2 regions of the Amycolatopsis sp. NPDC024027 genome follow, and region 1 is predicted to be linked to the other one. Evidence: riboswitches for the same ligand, from Rfam matches in the RefSeq annotation. Region 1 holds a riboswitch; the other holds the start of a gene.
What was found. A riboswitch is a leader RNA that binds a small molecule or an ion and turns the genes downstream of it on or off. The one in region 1 is predicted to bind glycine.

Region 1 (10,457 bases):
GACCGGGCCGACGCCCGGGCCGCCACCGCCGTGCGGGATGCAGAAGGTCTTGTGCAGGTTCAGGTGCGAGACGTCGCCGCCGAACTCGCCCGGCTTGGCCAGCCCGAGCAGGGCGTTGAGGTTCGCGCCGTCGACGTACACCTGGCCGCCGCCGTCGTGGACGATCTTGGCCAGCTCGTCGATGTCGTGCTCGTACACGCCGTGCGTCGACGGGTAGGTGACCATGATCGCGGCGAGCGTGTCCTGGTGCGCGTCCACCTTGGCCCGCAGGTCGGCCAGGTCGACGTTGCCCTCGTCGGTGCACTTCACGACGACCACGCGCATGCCGGCGAGCACCGCGGAAGCGGCGTTCGTGCCGTGCGCGGACGACGGGATCAGGCAGACGTCCCGGGCTTCGTCGCCGTTCGCGCGGTGGTAGGCGCGGATCGCGAGGAGGCCGGCGAGCTCGCCCTGGCTGCCCGCGTTCGGCTGGAGCGACACCTGGTCGTAGCCGGTGACCTCGGCCAGCCACTCGGCCAGCTGGGCGACCAGCGTGTGGTAGCCGGCAGCGTCCTCGGCCGGGGCGAAGGGGTGGATGCCCGCGAACTCCCGCCAGCTGATCGGCTCCATCTCGGTGGTGGCGTTGAGCTTCATCGTGCAGGAGCCGAGCGGGATCATGCCGCGGTCGAGCGCGTAGTCCTGGTCGGCCAGGCGACGCAGGTAACGCAGCATCGCCGTCTCCGAGCGGTGGGTGCCGAAGACCTCGTGCCCCATGAAGCCGCTCTCGCGGGCCAGGCCGCTGGGCAGGGCGACGCCGTCTTGGACGTCCCCGCCGACCCCGAACGCGCGCAGGACCTTCGCCGTGATCGCGGGGGTGCTGACCTCGTCGAAGGCGACCCGGACGTGGTCGGCGTCGACGTGCCCGAGGTTGATCCCGGCCTCGCGAGCGGCCGCGTGGACCTCGGCGGCCCGGCCCGGGACGCGCGCGACGACGGTGTCGAAGAAGGACTCGTGCACGATCTCGACGCCGGTCTTGCGGAGGGCGTCGGCGAAGCCCGCGGCGAGGCCGTGGACGCGCTGGGCGATCTTCTTCAGGCCGTCCGGACCGTGGTAGACCGCGTACATCGCGGCCAGCACGGCCGGGAGGACCTGCGCGGTGCAGATGTTGGACGTCGCCTTCTCGCGGCGGATGTGCTGCTCCCGCGTCTGCAGCGCGAGCCGGTAGGCGGAGTTGCCGTCGGCGTCGACCGAGACGCCGACCAGGCGCCCGGGCAGCGAACGCTCGAGGCCGGCGCGGACCGACATGTACCCGGCGTGCGGGCCGCCGTAGCCGAGCGGGACGCCGAAGCGCTGGGTCGAGCCGGCGGCGACGTCGGCGCCGAACTCGCCGGGCGCGGTGACCAGGGTGAGCGCGAGGAGGTCGGCGGCGACGGTGAACAGCGCGCCCGCGGCCTTCGCCGACTCGGAAATCGCGTGGTAGAAGCCGCGGCCGCGCAGCACGCCGGACGCGCCCGGGTACTGGACGACGACGCCGAAGAACTCCTCCGGCAGGCCGGTGAGCAGGTCGCGGACCTCGACCTCGATGCCCAGCGCTTCGACGCGGGTGCGCACGACGGCGATGGTCTGCGGCAGGCACTCGGCGTCGAGGACGACCTTGTTCGACTTGGCCTTCGACGCGCGGCGCATCAGCGTGACGGCTTCGGCGACGGCGGTCGACTCGTCCAGCAGCGAGGCGTTCGCGGTGGCCAGGCCGGTCAGGTCGGCGACCATGGTCTGGAAGTTGAGGAGGGCTTCGAGGCGGCCCTGGGAGATTTCCGGCTGGTAGGGCGTGTACGCGGTGTACCAGGCCGGGTTCTCCAGGACGTTGCGGCGGATCACGCCGGGGGTGACGGTGTCGGAGTAGCCCAGGCCGATCATCTGCGTCATCGGCCGGTTGCGCGCGGCGAGGGCGCGCAGCTCCGCGGTGGCCTCCTCTTCGGACGCGGCGGGCGGGAGCCGCAGGTCACGGGTGGCGCGGATGGCGCTCGGGACGGCGGCACCGACGAGGGCGTCCAGGCTGCCGTAGCCGCACTCGGCCAGCATCTTCGCGCGTTCGGCCTCGGACGGGCCGATGTGGCGGGCGTCGAACTGCGTAGACGTGATGGGGAGCTCCTCGGGCCGGGCACCGGGCAGAACGGTGCGCTGGGAACTCCCCCTCTGTCATGGCACCTGAGAGTTTCACCGTGCTGCTTTCGAGGACACAGCACGGCTTTCACCTTGGGTGAGGCGCGGGTGCGCCTGCTTTCCAGAGTGGCCTCGCACGAAGCGGTAGCAGGTACCTGAGAGATTCCGGGGAGTTTGCTCCTTCGGTGCCCCACCGACTTCGTGAGGGCTCTCCCGCCTCGGCTCGACGGCCCGATCTGCAGTTGTGGCGGCTACGGTACCCGGCGCTTCCCGCGGGCGTCTACTTCATCCGGCCAACACCACAGTGATCCTCGACCCCGCTTCGACCGCCGCCTCGGTGCAGTGAATGACTCATTCCTCGCGCCGGAGGTCAGGAATGAGTCATTCACTGCGTCCCGGCGATCCGGCGGACCACCCGGCCGGCCAGCGCGGGCGGGCGGCGGACCCGGCCCGAGGGCAGGACCAGGCGTTTCAGCGGGCCGCCGAGCGGCACCGGGGGCAGGCCCGCGCCCAGCAGGACCTGCTCGACGAGCTGCTCGGCGTGCCACGCCACCGAGTCGTTGAGCCGGTCCAGCGAGGGGCGGTCGCCGTCGAAGACGTCCTCATCGGCCAGGGTGACCTCGAAGTACGCGCAGCCCGGCGGGACCGCAATCGCCTCTTCGATCGCGCGGGCGCCTTCTTCAGGGTCGTCGAACCCCGCTTCGAGCAGCGGCTCGCGGTAGATACGCGCCGCGCGGGCGCGCATGCGGGGGCCGTAGCGGACCACCACCGGGAGCCGTCCGGTCAGGTCCGGCACGGCCAGTCCGTGCAGCAGCATGATCGGCGGCACCGAGTGCACCAGCCGCGGCGCGGGCTCGGCCAGCTCGCGGGCGGTGATCCGGACGCGGTCGGCCATCGCGTCCGGGAGGCCGAAGTAGCGGAAGTCGACGTTGCCGAACCCGAGGCCGTCGGCGACCAGGGACGCCAGCAGCTCGCCGTACCCCCAGATCGGCGACAGCACGACCACCGGCGGCGCGGTGACGACCGGCGACGGCACGGGCGGCCGGGTCGCCTCCTGCTCGGGCACCTGGATGACCAGCCGCGGCGGCTCGTGCCAGTCGTGCACCTCGGCGACCCGCCAGTACAGCCCGAGCGGCCGCCACAGCTCGCCGAGGACGTCGTGCTCGAGGATCCGCCGCACCTCGGCGTCGGAGTACGGGAAGTCCCGCGGCGGCACGATCCCGACGTAGTGGTGGTAGGTGACGCGGACCTCGTCGCCGCGGGTGGCCGAGCGGATCCGCATCTCCCAGTCGATCGGCGACGCCGCGATCGCGTTCGCCACCTGCGTGCCGGGCGAGGAGTAGACGAGCGCGGTGGCCTGCCGGAGGAACTGCCCGGCCCGGTCGATGCCCTCCCGCAGGGCCTTCGCCGCCTGCGCGACGTGCACCGGCGAAGCGAGCGACTCGGGCAGGACGCCGGCGACGCGCAGGAGCTCTGCTTCGGTCAGGCCGGTGACCTCGGCGAGCTGAGCCCAGTGGTCGAACACCGTCACCTTCGGCGCGTGCCGGTGCTCGATCCAGCTGCGCAGCGTCGACGTCGGGACGCCGATGCGCCGCGCGGCCTCGTCCAGGGAGAGACCGCGGGAGCGGATGCCGGCCCGGACCGCTTCCGCCCACTCGTCGGCGCGCCAGTGCGTCACCTCACAAAACTAACGAAACCCGCTAGCTTTGCGCAGGGACAACCCGCCCGGGGCGCTCCGACGCTGGTCACCATGACCACCACCATCATCGCCCTGACCCTGATCGTCGGCGGGCTGACCTTCGCCGCCGGCGCCTTCCTCGCCTCCGAGATCGCCGTCCGCGTGCTGCGCCGCCGCGAAAGGCTGCTGTCCGAAGAGCGCAAGAAGCTCAACGCCGCCTGGCGCCACCTGCGGGAGGTCTACGGCGTCAAGAAACCGACCAAGCGTTAGATCGGGGTGACGTACGCGCCGGAGATGCCGCCGTCGACCAGGAACTGCGACGCCGTGATGAAGCTGGCGTCGTCGCTGGCCAGGAAGGCGACCGCGGCCGCGATCTCCTCCGGCTCGGCGAACCGGCCGACCGGCACGTGCACCAGGCGCCGCGCCGCGCGTTCCGGGTCCTTCGCGAACAGCTCCTTGAGCAGCGGCGTGTTGACCGGCCCCGGGCACAGCGCGTTGACGCGGATGTTCTCGCGCGCGAACTGCACCCCGAGCTCGCGGCTCATCGCGAGCACCCCGCCCTTGGACGCGGTGTAGGAGATCTGCGACGTCGCCGCGCCCATCACCGCCACGAACGACGCCGTGTTGATGATCGAACCGCGACCCTGGCGCTGCATGTGCGGCAGGACGGCCTTGCAGCAGTGGTACACCGACGTCAGGTTGACGCGCTGCACGCGGTCCCACGCCTCGATGCCGGTGGTGAGGATCGAGTCGTCCTCCGGCGGCGAGATGCCGGCGTTGTTGAAGGCGACGTCGACCGAGCCGAACTGCTCGACCGTGCTGTGGAACAGGTTCTCGACCTGCTCGGCGTCGGTGACGTCGGTCTGGATGAACGCGCCGCCGATCTCGTCGGCCGCGGCCTTGCCCGAATCCGGCGTCAGGTCCCCGATGACGACCTTCGCGCCTTCGCTCGCCAGGCGCCGGGCCGAGGCGAGCCCGATGCCGCTGGCGCCGCCGGTGATCACCGCGACGCGCCCTTCGAAACGCTGGACCATTACTCCTCCGTGCTCAGAAAGACGTTCTTGGTTTCGGTGAACGCCGCGGCGGCGTCCGGGCCGAGCTCGCGGCCGAGGCCGGACTGCTTGAAGCCGCCGAATGGCGTCCAGTAGCGCACCGACGAGTGCGAGTTGACCGAGAGGTTGCCGGCTTCGACGCCGCGCGCGACCCGGAACGCGCGGCCGGCGTCGCGGGTCCAGATCGACCCGGACAGGCCGTACTCGGTCGCGTTGGCCATCCGGATCGCGTCGGCCTCCTCGGCGAACGGCACGACGGCGACGACCGGGCCGAAGACCTCCTCCGCGGCGACCGGGTGACGCAGGTCCGGCGGGGTGAGGACGGTCGGCGGGAACCAGAAACCGCGGCCCGCGGGGGCGGTGCCGCGGATCGCGACGGGCGCGTCGTCCGGCACGTAGGCGGCGACCTTCTCCCGGTGCGCGGCCGAGATCAGCGGCCCCATTTCGGTCTTCTCGTCGCCGGGGTCGCCGACGACGACGCCGTGCACCGCGGGTTCGAGCAGTTCCATGAACCGGTCGTAGGCACTCGCCTGAACGAGGATCAGCGAGCGGGCGCAGCAGTCCTGGCCGGCGTTGTCGAAGACGCCGTAGGGCGCGGTCGCCGCGGCTTTCTCCAGGTCGGAGTCGGCGAAGACGATGTTGGCGTTCTTGCCGCCCAGCTCCAGCGTCACGCGCTTCACCTGCGCCGCGCAGCCCGCCATGATCTGCTTGCCGACCTCGGTCGAGCCGGTGAACACGACCTTGCGCACGGCCGGGTGCTCGACGAACCGCTGCCCGACCACGGACCCCTTGCCGGGCAGCACCTGGAAGACGTCCTCCGGGATGCCCGCCTCGCGCGCCAGCTCGGCCAGCCGGATCGCGGTCAGCGGCGTCAGCTCGGCGGGCTTGAGGACGACGGTGTTCCCGGCGGCGAGCGCGGGCGCGAACCCCCAGCCGGCGATCGGCATCGGGAAGTTCCACGGCACGATCACGCCGACCACGCCCAGGGGCTCCTGGAAGGTGACGTTGATGCCGCCCGGGACCGGGATCTGCTTGCCGAGCAGGCGTTCCGGCGCGGCCGAGTAGTAGTCGAGGACGTCCCGGACGTTGCCGGCCTCCCAGCGGGCGTTGCCGATGGTGTGCCCGGAGTTCTCGACCTCCAGCCGCGCGAGGTGCTCGATGTCGGCCTCGACGGCGTCGGCGAAGCGGCGCAGCAGCCGCGCGCGGTCGCCGGGGGTGACGTCGCGCCAGGCCGGGAACGCCGCTTGCGCGCGGGCAATCGCCGCGTCGGTCTCTTCGGCGCTGATCAGCGGAATCGTCCGCACCACCTCTTCGGTGGCGGGGTTGAGCACGTCGAAACTGGTGGTCATTTCCTCTCCTTGCTCGCTTCGACGAGAGCCTGGAACAGCCGGACGTCGTCGGTGTCCTGCTCGGGGTGCCACTGCACGCCCAGGACGAACTCGCCGGGCACCTCGGCGGCCTCGATGGTGCCGTCGGCCGCCCAGCCGACGGCCTCCATCCCGGCGCCGAGCCGGTCGATCGCCTGGTGGTGGTGGCACAGCGTCTTGGTTTCGGGGCCGAGGATCGCCGCCGCCCGGCTGCCTTCGGCGAGCGTGACCGTGCCCCGGCCGAAGGTCGCGGGCGCGGGCTGGTGCTCGGTGGTGCCCGCGCTTTCGGGCAGGTGCTGGGCCAGGGTGCCGCCGAGGGCGACGCTCATCACCTGCAGGCCGCGGCACACGCCGAGCACCGGCTTGCTCCCCTTGCGCGCGGCTTCGAACAGGCCGAACTCGAAGGCGTCCCGCTCCGGCCGGACGTAGGTGGCCGGGTGCGGCTCGTGGCCGTAGCGCCCGGGCTCGACGTCGGCGCCGCCGGTGAGCACCAGGCCGTCCACAGTGGACATCAACCGGTCGTACGCGCCGGACACCGGCGGGAGCAGCACCGGAATGCCGCCCGCCGCGACGACGCAGTCGACGTAGACCCGGTGCAGCAGCACGGCTTCGGTTTCCCAGACGCCGAACTTGGCCGGTTCGAGGTAGCCGGTGAGGCCGATGACGGGCCTACAGTCGCTCGAAGCCACGGACGAGCTCCCAGTCGGTGACGGCGGCGTTGTAGGCGTCGATTTCGATCTTCGCCGCGTTCAGGTAGTGGTCGACGACGTCTTCGCCGAACGCCTCGCGCGCCAGCTCGCTCTCCGCGAGGGCGGCGGCGGCTTCGGGGAGCGTGGTCGGGACGGTACCGAGGCCGGAGTGGTAGGCGTTGCCGGTGAAGGGCTCTTCGAGCTCCAGCTCGTTCTCGATGCCGTGGAGCCCGGCGGCGATGAGCGCGGCCACGGCGAGGTACGGGTTGACGTCCCCGCCCGGCACCCGGTTCTCGACGCGCAGCGACTCGCCGTGCCCGACGACGCGCAGCGCGCAGGTGCGGTTGTCGGTGCCCCAGGCGATCGCGGTCGGGGCGAAGCTGCCGGGCACGAACCGCTTGTAGGAGTTGACGTTCGGCGCGAAGAAGTAGGTCAGCTCGTGCAGCCCGGCGAGCTGGCCGGCGAGGAAGTGCTCCATCAGCTTCGAGAAGCCGTGCTCGCCGTCCCCGGCCAGCACCGCGCACCCCTCGGTGGAGCGCAGGCTGATGTGGATGTGGCAGGAGTTGCCCTCGCGCTCGTTGTACTTCGCCATGAAGGTGAGGCTCTTGCCCTCCTGCGCGGCGATCTCCTTGGCGCCGTTCTTGTAGACGCTGTGGTTGTCGCACGTGCTCAGGGCATCGGTGTAGCGGAAGGCGATCTCCTGCTGGCCCGGGTTGCACTCGCCCTTGGCCGACTCCGGGTAGAGCCCGGCGCCGGCCATGTCGTTGCGGATGCGGCGCAGCAGCGGCTCCAGCCGCGCGGTGCCGAGCATCGAGTAGTCGACGTTGTACTGGTTGGCGGGCTTGAGGCCGTGGTAGCGCTTGTCCCAGGCGGCCTCGTAGGTGTCTTCGAAGACGATGAACTCGAGCTCGGTGCCGACGAAGGCGGCGAGCCCGCGTTCGGCGAGGCGGTCGAGCTGGCCGCGCAGGATCTGGCGCGGCGACACCGAGACCGGGCCGCCCTGCACGCGCTCGACGTCGGCGAGGACGAGCGCGGTGCCCTCCTGCCACGGGACCTCTCGCAGCGTCTCGAGGTCGGGGCGCAGCACGAAGTCGCCGTACCCGCTGTCCCAGGAGGAGAGCGCGTACCCGCCGACGGTGTTCATGTCGACGTCGACGGCGAGCAGGTAGTTGCAGGCTTCGGTGGCGTGGCCGACGACCTCGTCCAGGAAGTACTCGGCCGAGCAGCGCTTGCCCTGCAGCCTGCCCTGCATGTCGGTGAGCGCGACGAGCACCGTGTCGATCGTGCCCGCGTCCACGCGCGCCCGGAGTTCGTCGAGCGTGAGCATGCCTCGCCTGCGTGCCATCCGTCGCCCCAAAGGTTTGATACGAATCCTTTGCCGGTCCTTCCTACCCGGTGAGGTAGGCTGGGTCAACCCGAGAAAAGGTATTTTTCTGAGCCATTGCGATCGTGGCCGGATTGTCCGGGTTGCCCGGCTGAGAAGAGCCTGTGAATTCGCTCGTCCGGGAGGAAACCGGGGTCCCCGCACGTTGAACGGGACAAGAGAGGTGAGATCGATGACCACAGCATTCACGCAGCAGACCACGATCGGACAGCAGCAGGCGCGGCCCCAGCTGCCGACCCTGCCCACCGGCTGGCCGATCGGTTCGTACGAGTCCTACGAGCAGGCACAGCGGGCGGTCGACCACCTCGCGGGCACCGACTTCCCCGTCACCGACGTCACGATCGTGGGCGTGGAGCCGCTGCTCGTCGAGCGGGTCGCGGGCAAGATGACGTGGGGCAAGGTGCTCGGCAGCGCGGCGACGTCCGGCGCGCTGTTCGGCCTGTTCCTCGGCCTGATGCTCAGCCTGCTCAACCCGGGCGCCGGCCTGGTCCCGATCGTGATCGGCCTCGTCGCCGGTCTCGGGTTCAACCTGCTCTTCGGCGCGCTGGGCTACGCGGCGAACCGGAACAAGCGCGGGTTCATCTCCCAGAGCCAGCTGGTGGCCCGCCGCTACGACGTCCTGTCCCAGCCACGCAACGCCGAGAAGGGCCGCGCCCTGCTGGCGGACCTCGCGGCCCGCAGCGCGTTCGGCCACTGACGGTTCCCGACCGAGAAGGCCGCCTCCCCCGGGAGGCGGCCTTCGTCGTGCCTGTGGACAACTACCCCGGCAACCCCGGGAAACTGTCGGTGACCGCCGGTAGCGTGGAAAACGGGGGCTGCTCAGGTGCCCGGCGACACCATCGGGCACGTCCGGGATCCCCGCTGGGTCCAACAACCGCTTCGGACGGCCCGCGCGCAGCGGCTTCCCCCAACGCGCGCGTTCGTACCGCGCCGGCGACACCTCCCGGCCACTGACGGACTCTTCACCGAAGACGCAGCCTCCGGGAATCACCGAGGAGGCCGCCTCCGGGCTCGCTCAACCACCCCGGCAATCCCCGCGCGGGCCCCCGCTCAAGTCCCGGACGAAACCGTCGGCACGTCCAGGGCCCCCGCCGTCTCGGAAGCTCCCACCGGACGGCCCGCCCGCAGCAGCTTCCCCCACCGCCCGCGGTCGTACCGCGCCGCCGGCGTCTCCGCCAAGAACTCCCGCAAGATCTCGAGAAACCGCTCCGGATCCGACCGGTGCGGGAAGTGGCCCGCGCCTTCGAAGAGCACCAGCCTGCTGCCCGGCATCGCCCGGTGCGCCCGCAGCGCGTGGCCGCTCGGCACCACCCTGTCCTCCGTGCCCCACACCAGCAGCGTCGGGATGCCCTCGGTCAGGTAGCACCGGTCCAGCATGTTGACCACCTGCCCGCGCCAGTCGACGACCGAGCGTAGCGTCCGCAGGAACGCCGAGCGCGTGCCCGGCTCGACCAGCCGCGCGTACCGGGTCAGCACGTAGTCGAGGTCCGCGTCGTCGAAGAGCCGCAGCAGCCCCGCGAACCCGCGCAGCGCCGCCACCGCGGGCGGTGTCCCCAGCAGCGGCAGCACCAGCCCCGCCCCCGGCGCCGCGGCCAGGCGCAGCAGCGGGTGGACACCCGCCCCGACCCCGCCCGAGCCGACCAGCACGAGCCGTTCGCACCGTTCCGGGAACTGGTAGGCGAACTGCATCGCCACACCGCCGCCGAGCGAGTGCCCGACCACCGTCACCCGGTCGATGTCGAGGGTGGTCAGCAGGTCGCGCATGCCGCACGCGTAGGCCGCGACCGAGTAGTCCGCGCGCGGCTTGGCCGAAGAGCCGTGGCCGAGCAGGTCGGGCGCGATCACCGTGAAGTCGGCCGACAGCGACGCCAGCAGCTCCAGCCAGGTCGACGAGTCGTCGCCGATGCCGTGCAGGAAGAGCAGGGCCGGCCCGCGCCCGGCCATCCGGTAGGCGCGCTCGTACCCGTGGACGACCCGGGTGCGCGGGGCGAAACTGTCCGTGGATGGCGTCACCGGCCCAGCTCAGCACGCGCACGTTCGCCCGGCGTTTCGGGCGCGTTCGGAACGGGTGAACGCGCCCGAGCGGCCCTCCCCTTACCTGGTCGGCATGGGCGTCGGTGACGTCGGCGGCGGTGTGGTGGTCGC
Region 2 (10,457 bases), on a different contig from region 1:
TGTGCCGGAGATTACAACAGCGGGCCGGCGGCCGGTCCGGTGGCTGCCGGAAAGATGTCCACAATGGACGATTAACATTCCGTTCACGCTCCGAAACCTCCCGCTGTCATCAAGAATCGATCGGTCTAATTCGCGCCGCCCCGGTTAACAATCCGGCCCCGCGCGCCGAAGATCTTGGTGGAGGCCGAAGGGCTTCCCCGTCCCGAATCCCCGTCCCGAACCCGTGAGAGCGATGAACGCCGACGCTGTGACCAGCACCGAAGACCCGTCCAGTCCGCCGACCGTCCCGAGCACCGTGGTCTGGTGCGGTGGCCGCCCGTACGTCCTCGAAGGCCGAGCCGGCCGCGCCCGCTGGATGGGCACCGACTATCGAGGCCGCCCGGAGTCGCTGACCAGCGCCGAGCTGCAGCGACGCGGGTGGAGCCACCGCCGCCGCGCGAGCTGACCCCGAGCCGGGCCGCGCGAGCTGACCCGAGCCGGGCCACGGGGGGTGGCCCGGCTCCGCGGTCGACCAGCCCCGGACCCGCGCCGGAACGCCTCGGGTCCGGAGCCGGTCAGGCCGCCGTCGCGGCGATCGGGTGGCCCCGGCCGGTCGCCGCTCGTATTTCCGCGAGCCCGGTGGGCGCCCGCGCCCCACGGGCCGGGCCTCGAGTGGTTCGCACCCCGCCGTTGGCTCGGCATCTGCGGGTCGGGCGTCGAGTGGTTCGCGCCTCGCCGTTGGCTCGGTATCCGCGGGTCGGGCCTCGGGTGGTTCGCACCCCGCCGCCGCTCGGCATCCGCGGCCCGCGCTGCGGGTGGTTCGCACCCCGCCGTTGGCTCGGTATCCGCGGGTCGGGCGTCGAGTGGTTCGCACCCCGCCGCCGCTCGGCATCCGCGGCCGGGCGCCTCGCCGCCCGGCCCGACCCCGGGCCCGCCTCGCCAAGCCGCGTGCGGCAGGCCGGGATGCGCCCCGCCAAGCGGCCGGCCGCGAGCCGGGAAGCCCCGTGGGCTGTCACGCTGCGTGCCGCACCACCGGGCGGCCCGGGCCCGTGCCGCTGTTTAATGGCCCGGTGAGCACAGCCGCCCCCGAACCCGCCGCTCCGGCCGGTGCCGAGCCGTCGTTGCTGCGGCAGGCCCTGAACGTCCCCAACATGCTGTCCCTGCTGCGGCTGGCCGGGGTGCCCGTTTTCCTCTGGCTGCTGCTCGGCCCGGAAGAAGACGGCTGGGCGCTCGCCCTGCTCGTCTTCAGCGCCCTCACCGACTGGCTCGACGGCAAGCTCGCCCGCTGGCTCAACCAGATGTCCCGGCTCGGGCAGCTGCTCGACCCGGCCGCCGACCGGCTGTACATCCTCGCCACCCTCGTCGCCTTCCTCGTGCGCGGCATCATCCCGTGGTGGGTCGTCGTCCCGCTGGTCCTGCGGGAGGCCGTGCTCGGCGTCTGCGTCGTCACCCTGCGCCGCCGCGGTTTCGCGCCGCCCGAGGTCACCTACATCGGGAAGGGCGCCACCTTCGTCCTGATGTACGCCTTCCCGTTCCTGCTGCTCGCGCAGGGCGGCTCGGACGTCGCCGCGGTCGCGCGGCCGATCGGCTACGCCTTCACCATCTGGGGCGGCGTCCTCTACGTCTGGTCCGGCGTGCTCTACGTCGTGCAGGCGCGCAACGCCCTGCGCGGCACCGGAGCGGAATGAGCTTTCCCCGGGTCGTGGCGGGCGGCTGCGCCGTGTGGGTGTAAGACTTCGCCCAACACTTTTCGCCAGTGAGGGCATGAAAGGGGACCGGCGTTGTCCGCTCCTGAAGAGCTTCGCTACACCGAGGAACACGAGTGGGTCGCCACCCGCGGCGAGGACACCCTCGTGCGCGTCGGCATCACCGAGTACGCGCAGGACCAGCTCGGCGACGTCGTGTTCGTCGACCTGCCCGACGTCGGCCGGCAGGTGAGCGCGGGCGACGTCTTCGGCGAGGTCGAGTCGACCAAGAGCGTCTCCGAGCTGTTCGCGCCGGTCGACGGGGAGGTCGTCGCGGTCAACGACGCCGTCGCCGACTCGCCCGAGCTGATCAACAGCGACCCCTACGGCGAGGGCTGGCTGATCGAGATCCGGCTCGACGACCCGGCGGGCCTGGAAGCCCTGCTCGAAGCCGAGGCCTACGACGCCCTGACCAAGGGCTGAACCCCACGTCCACCCGGTCGGACCAGCACTGCGCCGGTTCGGGGAGCCGGGGCTCGGAGAATCGATCAGGCACGGTACGTTGGCAGCTACACGTTCTTGAGTACTGGCAACACAGCATGTGTGGAGGAGAGCTCAGGTGAGCACGAACGACGGGCCCGGCGGCGTTCCCCCGGAGCAGTCTCCGGAGCGGACCTCTGTCTTCCGGGCCGATTTCCTGGCCGAAGCCGAAGGCCGCGAGCCCGCCCCGGAAGCCCCGGTCCAGGGTGTCGACGCCCTGCCCCCGGGTTCTGCCCTGCTGGTCGTGAAGCGCGGGCCGAACGCGGGTTCGCGGTTCCTGCTCGACCGCGACACCACCAGCGCCGGGCGGCACCCGGACAGCGACATCTTCCTCGACGACGTCACCGTCTCCCGCCGGCACGCCGAATTCCGGCGTGAAGGCGGCGAGTTCGTCGTCATCGACGTCGGCAGCCTCAACGGCACCTACGTCAACCGCGAGCCGGTCGACCAGGCGGTGCTCGCCGGCGGCGACGAGGTGCAGATCGGGAAGTTCCGCCTGGTCTTCCTGACCGGCCCGGGGCACGGGGGCCAGGGGGCGCAGTGACGGCGGCCGGGCGGCCACAGAACCACGGGTTGAGCATCGGGGCGGTCCTCGCGCAGCTGCGCGGCGACTTCCCCGATGTCACCATCTCCAAGATCCGGTTCCTCGAAGCGGAAGGCCTGGTCCAGCCGGGCCGGACGCCGTCGGGCTACCGGCAGTTCGCCGCGGCGGACGTGGAGCGACTGAGGTTCGTCCTGGCCGCCCAGCGGGATCACTACCTCCCGTTGAAGGTCATCAAGGAACAGCTGGACGCGGCGGACTCGGGGGCCGGGCCCACCACGGCCCTGCCCCGCCCGCCGCGCCGGCTGGTGCCGATCGACGCGCCGGCGGAGAACGTCGGCCTGCCCGTGGCGGACGACTTCACCGCGGGCAAGGAGCTGCGCCTGACCCAGGAGGAGCTCCTGGAGCAGGCCGGCATCGACGCGCCGGCACTGGCCGAGCTGCAGCAGTACGGCCTGGTCCGGCCCGGTCCCGCCGGGTTCTTCGACCCCGACGCGGTGCTGGTCGCGCGGACGGTCAAGGCGATGACCGAATTCGGGATCGAGCCGAGACACCTGCGTGCCTTCCGCGCCGCGGCCGACCGCGAGGTCGGCCTGCTGGAGCAGATCGTGACGCCGGTGTACCGGCACCGCGACCCGGAGGCCAAAGCGCGGGCCGACGAGGTGGTGCGGGAGCTGGCGGCGCTGTCCGTGACCCTGCACACGCTGCTCGTCAAGGCCGGAATCCGCGGCGTCTCCGGGTGTTGATCGATAACGGGGCAGTGAGATCCTCTTTGCGGTCCCATGTCAATGACTGAATGTTCGGCACCGCATGCCGTACCGTGAAGGCACGGGTTTGCGGCAGGCAAACTGAGAGAGTCCGGACAGCGAGCACAGCGCACGGATGACGGGTAGCGTCGGGAGTATGGGCGTGAAGCCGGTTCAGCGCTGCGGCCCGTGTGCACGAGAGGGAGGCGAAGCCCGATGAGCGAAATGCGCGTCGTCGGTGTGCGGGTCGAGCTGCCCGCGAATCAGCCGATCTTGTTGCTGCGGGAAACCGAGGGTGAACGGTACCTGCCGATCTGGATCGGCTCGGTCGAAGCCACCGCCATCGCCTTGGAGCAGCAGGGGGTCCGCCCCGCCCGCCCGCTCACGCATGACCTGCTGAAAGAGGTCATCGGAGCGCTCGGCCGGGAGCTGGAGCAGGTCGTCATCACCGACCTGAAGGAGGGCACGTTCTTCGCGGAGCTCGTGTTCGACGGCGACATCCGGGTGTCCGCCCGGCCGAGCGACTCGGTCGCCCTGGCCCTGCGGATCGGCGTCCCCATCCACGCCGTGGATTCGGTGCTGGAGGAAGCCGGCCTCATCATCCCGGACGAGCAGGAGGACGAGGTCGAGAAGTTCCGCGAGTTCCTCGACTCCGTCTCGCCGGAAGACTTCCGCGGAGCCGATACCTGAGGGGCGCTTCGGAGCTTGGGTGAGGTGTGCTCGCGGAAAGCGCTCGGAGCTTAGGCGAGGTGTGCTCGCGGAGAGCGCTCGCCCGGAGCTCCTCGCCGTGTCTTCTGGGTGTGCAACCCCCAGACCCCGCCCGGGGGCACGCCCCCGGACCCCCGTCTCCTCCCGCGGTAAGGCGTTTCACTCGCCTTGGTGCTCAGGAACTTGCCTTGACGTGGACGTCAACGTCTAGCGTCGAGGGCATGCGGATCGGAGAACTTGCGCAGCGCACGGGTACCACTACTCGTGCGCTGCGGTTTTACGAGGACCAAGGCCTCCTGGCGGCCCGGCGCTCGGCGAACGGCTACCGCGAGTACGACGAGGACGACCTCCAGCTCGTCAAGGAGATCCAGACCCTCCAGACGGTCGGCCTGACCCTCGACGAAACCCGCCCCTTCGTCGAGTGCCTGCGCAGCGGGCACGAAACCGGCGATGCGTGCGCCAGCTCCATCGAGGTCTACCGGCGCAAGCTCGAAGAAGCCGACGCGCTTCTCGCGCGGCTCGGCGGCATCCGCGGCGAACTGGCCGGGAAGCTCGCCGCCGCCCTGGCGCGGCAGGCGCCCGATCCGTGTGTCGTGCCCGATTCCCCGCGCCCGTGAAGGAGCCCCGTCTTGTCCGAAGTTGCTGACGTCACCGACGCGACCTTTGCCGAAGTCCTCGGCAGCGACGTTCCCGTGCTCGTCGAGTTCTGGGCCACCTGGTGCGGCCCGTGCCGGATGGTCGGCCCGGTACTCGCGCAGCTGGCCGCCGAGCGCGCCGGCGAACTCGCCGTCCGCAAGGTCAACGCCGACGAGAACCCGGAGACCACCCGCGCCTACCAGGTCATGTCGCTGCCGACGATGATCCTCTTCCGCGGCGGCGAGCCGGTCGAGACGATCGTCGGCGCGTTCCCGAAGGCCCGCATCGAAGACCGGCTCGACCGGGCCCTCAAGGCGCCGTCGCTTTGACGAACGCGTCCGCCACTTCGCGCCCGTACGTTTCGAGGTCCAGCGAAGGGTCGGCCGCGTAGGCGGCGGCGACACCGTCGATGGCCTGCGCGATCGACATCGCCATCACCTCGGGCGTGAAGGCGCCGAACGTGCCGTCGGCCTGGCCCTGCTTGAGCTGCCGGGCCAGGCCGTGCACCCGCAGGTCGTCGACCAGCACCTTCGTCATCACCCAGCCGTCGGCGTCGGCGGAGTTGGCGGCCAGCTCCGACAGCGCCCGGACGCACTCCGGGTACGCCCGCAGGAACGCGATCGACGTCTCGATGTGCGCCCGCAGGTAGCCGCGCCGGTCAGCCGGGTCGAGGCCGCCGCCGGTGCGTTCGGTGAGGTACGCGCCCTTGGTCTCGACGACCGTGCTGAGCACGGCCTGCATCAGGCCGGCCTTGTTCGTGAAGTGGTACGAGATCAGCCGGGTGCTGCTGAGCCCGGCGCGCTCCTTGATCTTGGCGAAGGTGGTCCGGCGGTAGCCGAGGTCGGCCAGGACGCCGATGGTCGCGCCGATGATCTGCGCCCGGCGCGCGGCCTCGGTGGCGCCGAGGCCCAGTTCGGCCATGAGGTCGGTGTTTACTTGCATGAGTAAAAAGTTACTCGGCTGAGTAAAAGATGTCCACCGGGTTTGACGAGCCACGAGTGGGGGTACGGCGAACGGCTCAAAGGCTCAGCCGACCGTTGAGCGTTGCCGCGCGTCGCGTTGACCGGTGTTCTCCTGGCGCTTACCGTCGAAGGAGGTAAATCGCCACGGTGTGATTCACGGTCTGGGGCCGGACCGTGGCGGTTGATCTCCGGCGGGTCCCACTCCTGGGACCGTCCGGCTGTCATTCGCCGGCCACCAGGTCGGGCGAGGGGAGGCTTGCGTGGTCGAGGCTGGTTCCGAGAAGCAGCCTGTCGGGGTCGCGGCTGGTGAGCAGGGGGAGCTGTTCCCCGACGACTCGCTGCCCGACGAGCTGGTGGGCTACCGGGGTCCGGCGGCGTGCCAGATCGCCGGGATCACCTACCGCCAGCTCGACTACTGGGCCCGGACCAAACTGGTCGCGCCCAGCATCCGCACCGCGCACGGCTCCGGCTCGCAGCGGCTGTACTCCTTCAAGGACATCCTGGTCCTCAAGGTCGTCAAGCGGCTCCTGGACACCGGCGTCTCGCTCCAGAACATCCGGGTCGCCGTCGACCACCTGCGCGTCCGCGGCGTCCGCGACCTGGCCCGGGTGACACTGTTCTCCGACGGCACCACGGTGTACGAGTGCACGTCCCCGGAGGAGATCGTCGACCTGCTCCAGGGCGGCCAGGGCGTTTTCGGGATCGCCGTCAGCGGCGCGATGCAGGAGATCAGCGGCACCATCCACGAGTTCCCGGCCGAACGCGCCGACGGCGGCATCGTCGAGACGCACCAACCGGACGAACTCACCCAGCGCCGCAACGCCCGCAAGACCGGTTGATCACCACTGCGGCAGACAGAGTAAGGTTCCCCGTGCGGTCGACGAATCCGCGCGGGAGAGTCCGAGCCACACCTTGAGCTCGGCGCCGAAGGAGCAAGTCCTCCCCGGAACCTCTCAGGCACCCTGGACCGCGCGGACGAGACGCCTCTGGAAAGCGGGTCGTCAGGACACAGCCTGATGGCCCCGCCGACGGTGCAAGCCCGGTTCAACCACGCGGGCGAAACTCTCAGGCGCCTCCTCCGGGAGGTACGGACAGAGTGGGGAGGACCAGGACATCGCCGTCCCGGTCCACCCCCGCTGTCCCCAGGAGGTCTCGTGGATCCGTCACTCGCCTCCCTGGAGCAGGGCCTTCCCTTCGCCGAGCGGCACATCGGGCCCGGACCGGACGAACTCCGCCACATCCTCGACGTCATCGGCGTTGCCTCCCTCGACGAACTCGCGGAACGGGCCGTGCCGTCGTCGCTGCGGGAGTCCGCGCAACCCCTCGAGCTGCCTCCGCCCGCCTCCGAAGCCCAGGCTCTGGCCGAACTCCGGGAGCTGGCCGGGCGCAACCGGCTGACCGCCTCGATGATCGGGCTCGGCTACCACGACACCGTCACCCCGCCCGTCATCCGGCGCAACGTGCTCGAGAACCCGGCCTGGTACACCGCCTACACGCCCTACCAGCCCGAGATTTCCCAGGGCCGGCTCGAAGCGCTGCTCAACTTCCAGACCATGGTCGCGGACCTGACCGGGCTCCCCGTCGCCAACGCGTCCTTGCTCGACGAGGCCACCGCGGCCGCCGAGGCCATGACGCTGGTGCGCCGAGCCGGGCGCGCGACGTCCCAGCGGTTTCTCGTCGACGAAGACACCCTGCCGCAGACCCTCGCCGTGCTCCGGACCCGGGCCGAGCCGCTCGGCATCGAACTGGTCGTCGAGGACCTCTCCCAGGGGCTGACCGGGCTCGGGCTCGGCGGTGACTTCTTCGGCGTGCTCCTGTCCTGCCCCGGCGCGTCCGGGGCGGTCCGGGAGCTCGACCTGACCATCGGCGAGGCCAAGAAGCACGGCGCGGCCGTGATCGTCGCCGCCGACCCCCTCGCCCTCACCCTGCTGCGGCCGCCCGGCGAGCTCGGTGCCGACGTCGCCGTCGGCTCGACGCAGCGGTTCGGCGTCCCGCTCGGCTTCGGCGGCCCGCACGCCGCCTACCTCGCCGTGCGGAAAGGCCTGGAGCGGCAGCTGCCCGGCCGGCTGGTCGGCGTCTCGAAGGACGCCGACGGCGCACCCGCGTACCGGCTCGCCCTGCAGACGCGCGAGCAGCACATCCGCCGCGAGAAGGCGACCTCGAACATCTGCACCGCGCAGGTCCTCCTCGCCGTGATGGCGTCGATGTACGCGGTGTACCACGGGCCCGAAGGACTGCGTTCGATCGCGCTGCGGGCGCACCGGATGGCCACCGTGCTCGCCGCCGGCCTCGCCGAGGGCGGTGTCGAGGTCGTGCACGGCGAGTTCTTCGACACGGTCGTCGCGGCGGTGCCCGGCCGGGCGGACACAGTCGTCGCCGCGGCCCGCGACCTCGGCGTCTCGCTGCGCCGGATCGACGACGACCACGTCGGCATCGCCTGCGACGAAACCACGACCCGCGAGCGGCTTTCCCGCGTCTGGAAGGCGTTCGGCGTCTCCGTGTCCGATGTGGACGGCCTGGACGCGGACACCGCGGACGCGCTCCCGGCGCCGCTGCGGCGCACGAGCGAGTTCCTCACGCACCCGGTGTTCCACGCGCACCGCTCGGAAACCGCGATGCTGCGCTACCTCCGGCGGCTGGCGGATTCCGACGTCGCACTCGACCGCAGCATGATCCCGCTGGGCTCGTGCACCATGAAACTCAACGCCACGGCGGAGATGGAGCCGGTCAGCTGGCCGGAGTTCGCCGGCCTGCACCCGTTCGCGCCCGCCGAAGACGCCGCCGGGCTCCTGACCGTGGCCGCCGACCTGAGCGCCTGGCTCGCCCGGATCACCGGCTACGACACGGTTTCCCTGCAACCCAACGCCGGCAGCCAGGGCGAGTTCGCCGGCCTGCTCGCCATCCGCGCCTACCACCGCGCCCGCGGCGAGCACGCGCGGGACGTCTGCCTGATCCCGGCCAGCGCGCACGGCACGAACGCGGCCAGCGCGGTGATGGCGGGCATGCGGGTGGCCGTCGTCCGCTGCGACGAAGCGGGCAATATCGACCTCGCCCACCTGCGGTCCACAGTGGACGAGCACCGGGCCGATCTCGCCGCGATCATGCTCACCTACCCGTCGACGCACGGCGTCTACGAAGACACCGTGGGCGAGGTGTGCGCGGCGGTGCACGACGCGGGCGGGCAGGTGTACGTCGACGGCGCCAACCTGAACGCACTGATCGGCGTCGCCCAGTACGGCCGCTTCGGCGCCGACGTCTCGCACCTCAACCTGCACAAGACGTTCTGCATCCCGCACGGCGGTGGCGGGCCGGGCGTCGGCCCGATCGGGGTCCGGGCGCACTTGGCGCCGTTCCTGCCGAACCACCCGCTGCAGCCGGCGGCGGGGCCGGCCACCGGCGTCGGCCCGGTCAGCGCGGCGCCGTGGGGCAGCGCGTCGATCCTGCCGATCTCCTGGGCGTACATCCGGATGATGGGCGCCGAAGGCCTCCGCCGGGCGACGCTCGTCGCGGTGGCCTCCGCCAACTACGTCGCCCGCCGCCTCGCCGATCACTACCCGGTGCTGTACGCCGGCCGCGAAGGCCTGGTGGCGCACGAATGCGTCCTCGACCTCCGGCCGCTGACGAAGGCCACCGGCGTCACGGTCGACGACGTCGCGAAACGGCTGGCGGACTACGGGCTGCACGCGCCGACGATGTCCTTCCCGGTCGCGGGCACGCTGATGGTGGAGCCGACGGAGAGCGAAGACCTCGCCGAACTCGACCGCTTCTGCACCGCGATGATCGCGATCCGCGCCGAAATCGACCGCGTCGCGGCGGGGGAGTGGCCCCTCGAGGCCTCACCGCTGCGGCAGGCACCGCACACCGCCCGCTGCGTCGCGGGCGACTGGGACCGGCCGTACAGCCGCGAAACCGCGGTGTTCCCGGCGGGGACGGCCGCACCGAAGATCTGGCCCCCGGTCCGCCGCATCGACGGCGCGGCGGGCGACCGCAACCTGGTCTGCTCGTGCCCGCCGCCGGAGGCCTTCGCCTGAAGCCCGGTTCCGCCGGTGCGGGCACACTGCGGGCGCACAGGAACGCCGGGTAGGTTGACGCCCATGGTGAGTGGGACCGGTCCTGATCGGACGTCCGTGGTCGTGACCGGCGGCAGCGGCTTCATCGGCCGGGCCGTCGTGCGCGCCCTCCGCGACCGGGGTTTCCCGGTCACCGTCGTGGACCGGGTGCCGTTCCCCGAAGACCGCGACGGCGTGCGCGTGGTGGCCGGCGACCTCCGCGACGCCGCCGTCCGCGAGCAGGCCGTGACCGGCGAGACCGCGGCGATCGTGCACCTCGCCGCGCTGACGTCGGTGCTGAAGTCGGTCGAGCTGCCCGAGGACACCTTCGCCGACAACGTCCTGGTCACCCAGGAGCTGCTGGAGCTCGCGCGCCGCCGCGAGGTGCCGAAGTTCCTGCTCGCCTCGACCAACGCGGTGATCGGCGACGTCGGCACCGCGACCATCACCCCGGACCTGCCGCTGCGCCCGCTCACGCCGTACGGCGCCACCAAGGCGGCGTGCGAAATGCTGCTGTCGGGCTACGCCGGGGCGTACGGCATGACGACATGTGCGTTGCGGTTCACCAACGTCTACGGCCCGGGAATGTCCCACAAGGACAGTTTCGTGCC

Region 2: another riboswitch for glycine. It lies ahead of gcvP (aminomethyl-transferring glycine dehydrogenase); the one in region 1 lies ahead of gcvP (aminomethyl-transferring glycine dehydrogenase).

What each region holds. Positions count from the first base shown of each region.
Region 1 covers NZ_JBEZYY010000004.1:328,218-338,674, reverse strand. The annotation lists gene gcvP (aminomethyl-transferring glycine dehydrogenase) at 1-2,121, opposite strand, end outside; glycine riboswitch at 2,275-2,368, opposite strand; gene AB0F52_RS13475 (helix-turn-helix transcriptional regulator) at 2,528-3,820, opposite strand; gene AB0F52_RS13470 (hypothetical protein) at 3,893-4,090, shown strand; gene AB0F52_RS13465 (3-oxoacyl-ACP reductase) at 4,087-4,854, opposite strand; gene AB0F52_RS13460 (aldehyde dehydrogenase family protein) at 4,854-6,221, opposite strand; gene AB0F52_RS13455 (gamma-glutamyl-gamma-aminobutyrate hydrolase family protein) at 6,218-6,928, opposite strand; gene AB0F52_RS13450 (glutamine synthetase family protein) at 6,909-8,255, opposite strand; gene AB0F52_RS13445 (general stress protein) at 8,485-9,009, shown strand; gene AB0F52_RS13440 (alpha/beta hydrolase) at 9,363-10,325, opposite strand; gene AB0F52_RS13435 (hypothetical protein) at 10,407-10,457, opposite strand, start outside.
Region 2 covers NZ_JBEZYY010000020.1:17,287-27,743, forward strand. The annotation lists gene AB0F52_RS37405 (hypothetical protein) at 233-445, shown strand; gene AB0F52_RS37410 (CDP-alcohol phosphatidyltransferase family protein) at 1,050-1,667, shown strand; gene gcvH (glycine cleavage system protein GcvH) at 1,761-2,147, shown strand; gene garA (glycogen accumulation regulator GarA) at 2,284-2,748, shown strand; gene AB0F52_RS37425 (MerR family transcriptional regulator) at 2,745-3,491, shown strand; gene AB0F52_RS37430 (bifunctional nuclease family protein) at 3,708-4,181, shown strand; gene AB0F52_RS37435 (MerR family transcriptional regulator) at 4,421-4,816, shown strand; gene trxA (thioredoxin) at 4,829-5,164, shown strand; gene AB0F52_RS37445 (TetR/AcrR family transcriptional regulator) at 5,145-5,777, opposite strand; gene AB0F52_RS37450 (MerR family transcriptional regulator) at 6,058-6,636, shown strand; glycine riboswitch at 6,679-6,777, shown strand; gene gcvP (aminomethyl-transferring glycine dehydrogenase) at 6,952-9,828, shown strand; gene AB0F52_RS37460 (NAD-dependent epimerase/dehydratase family protein) at 9,892-10,457, shown strand, end outside.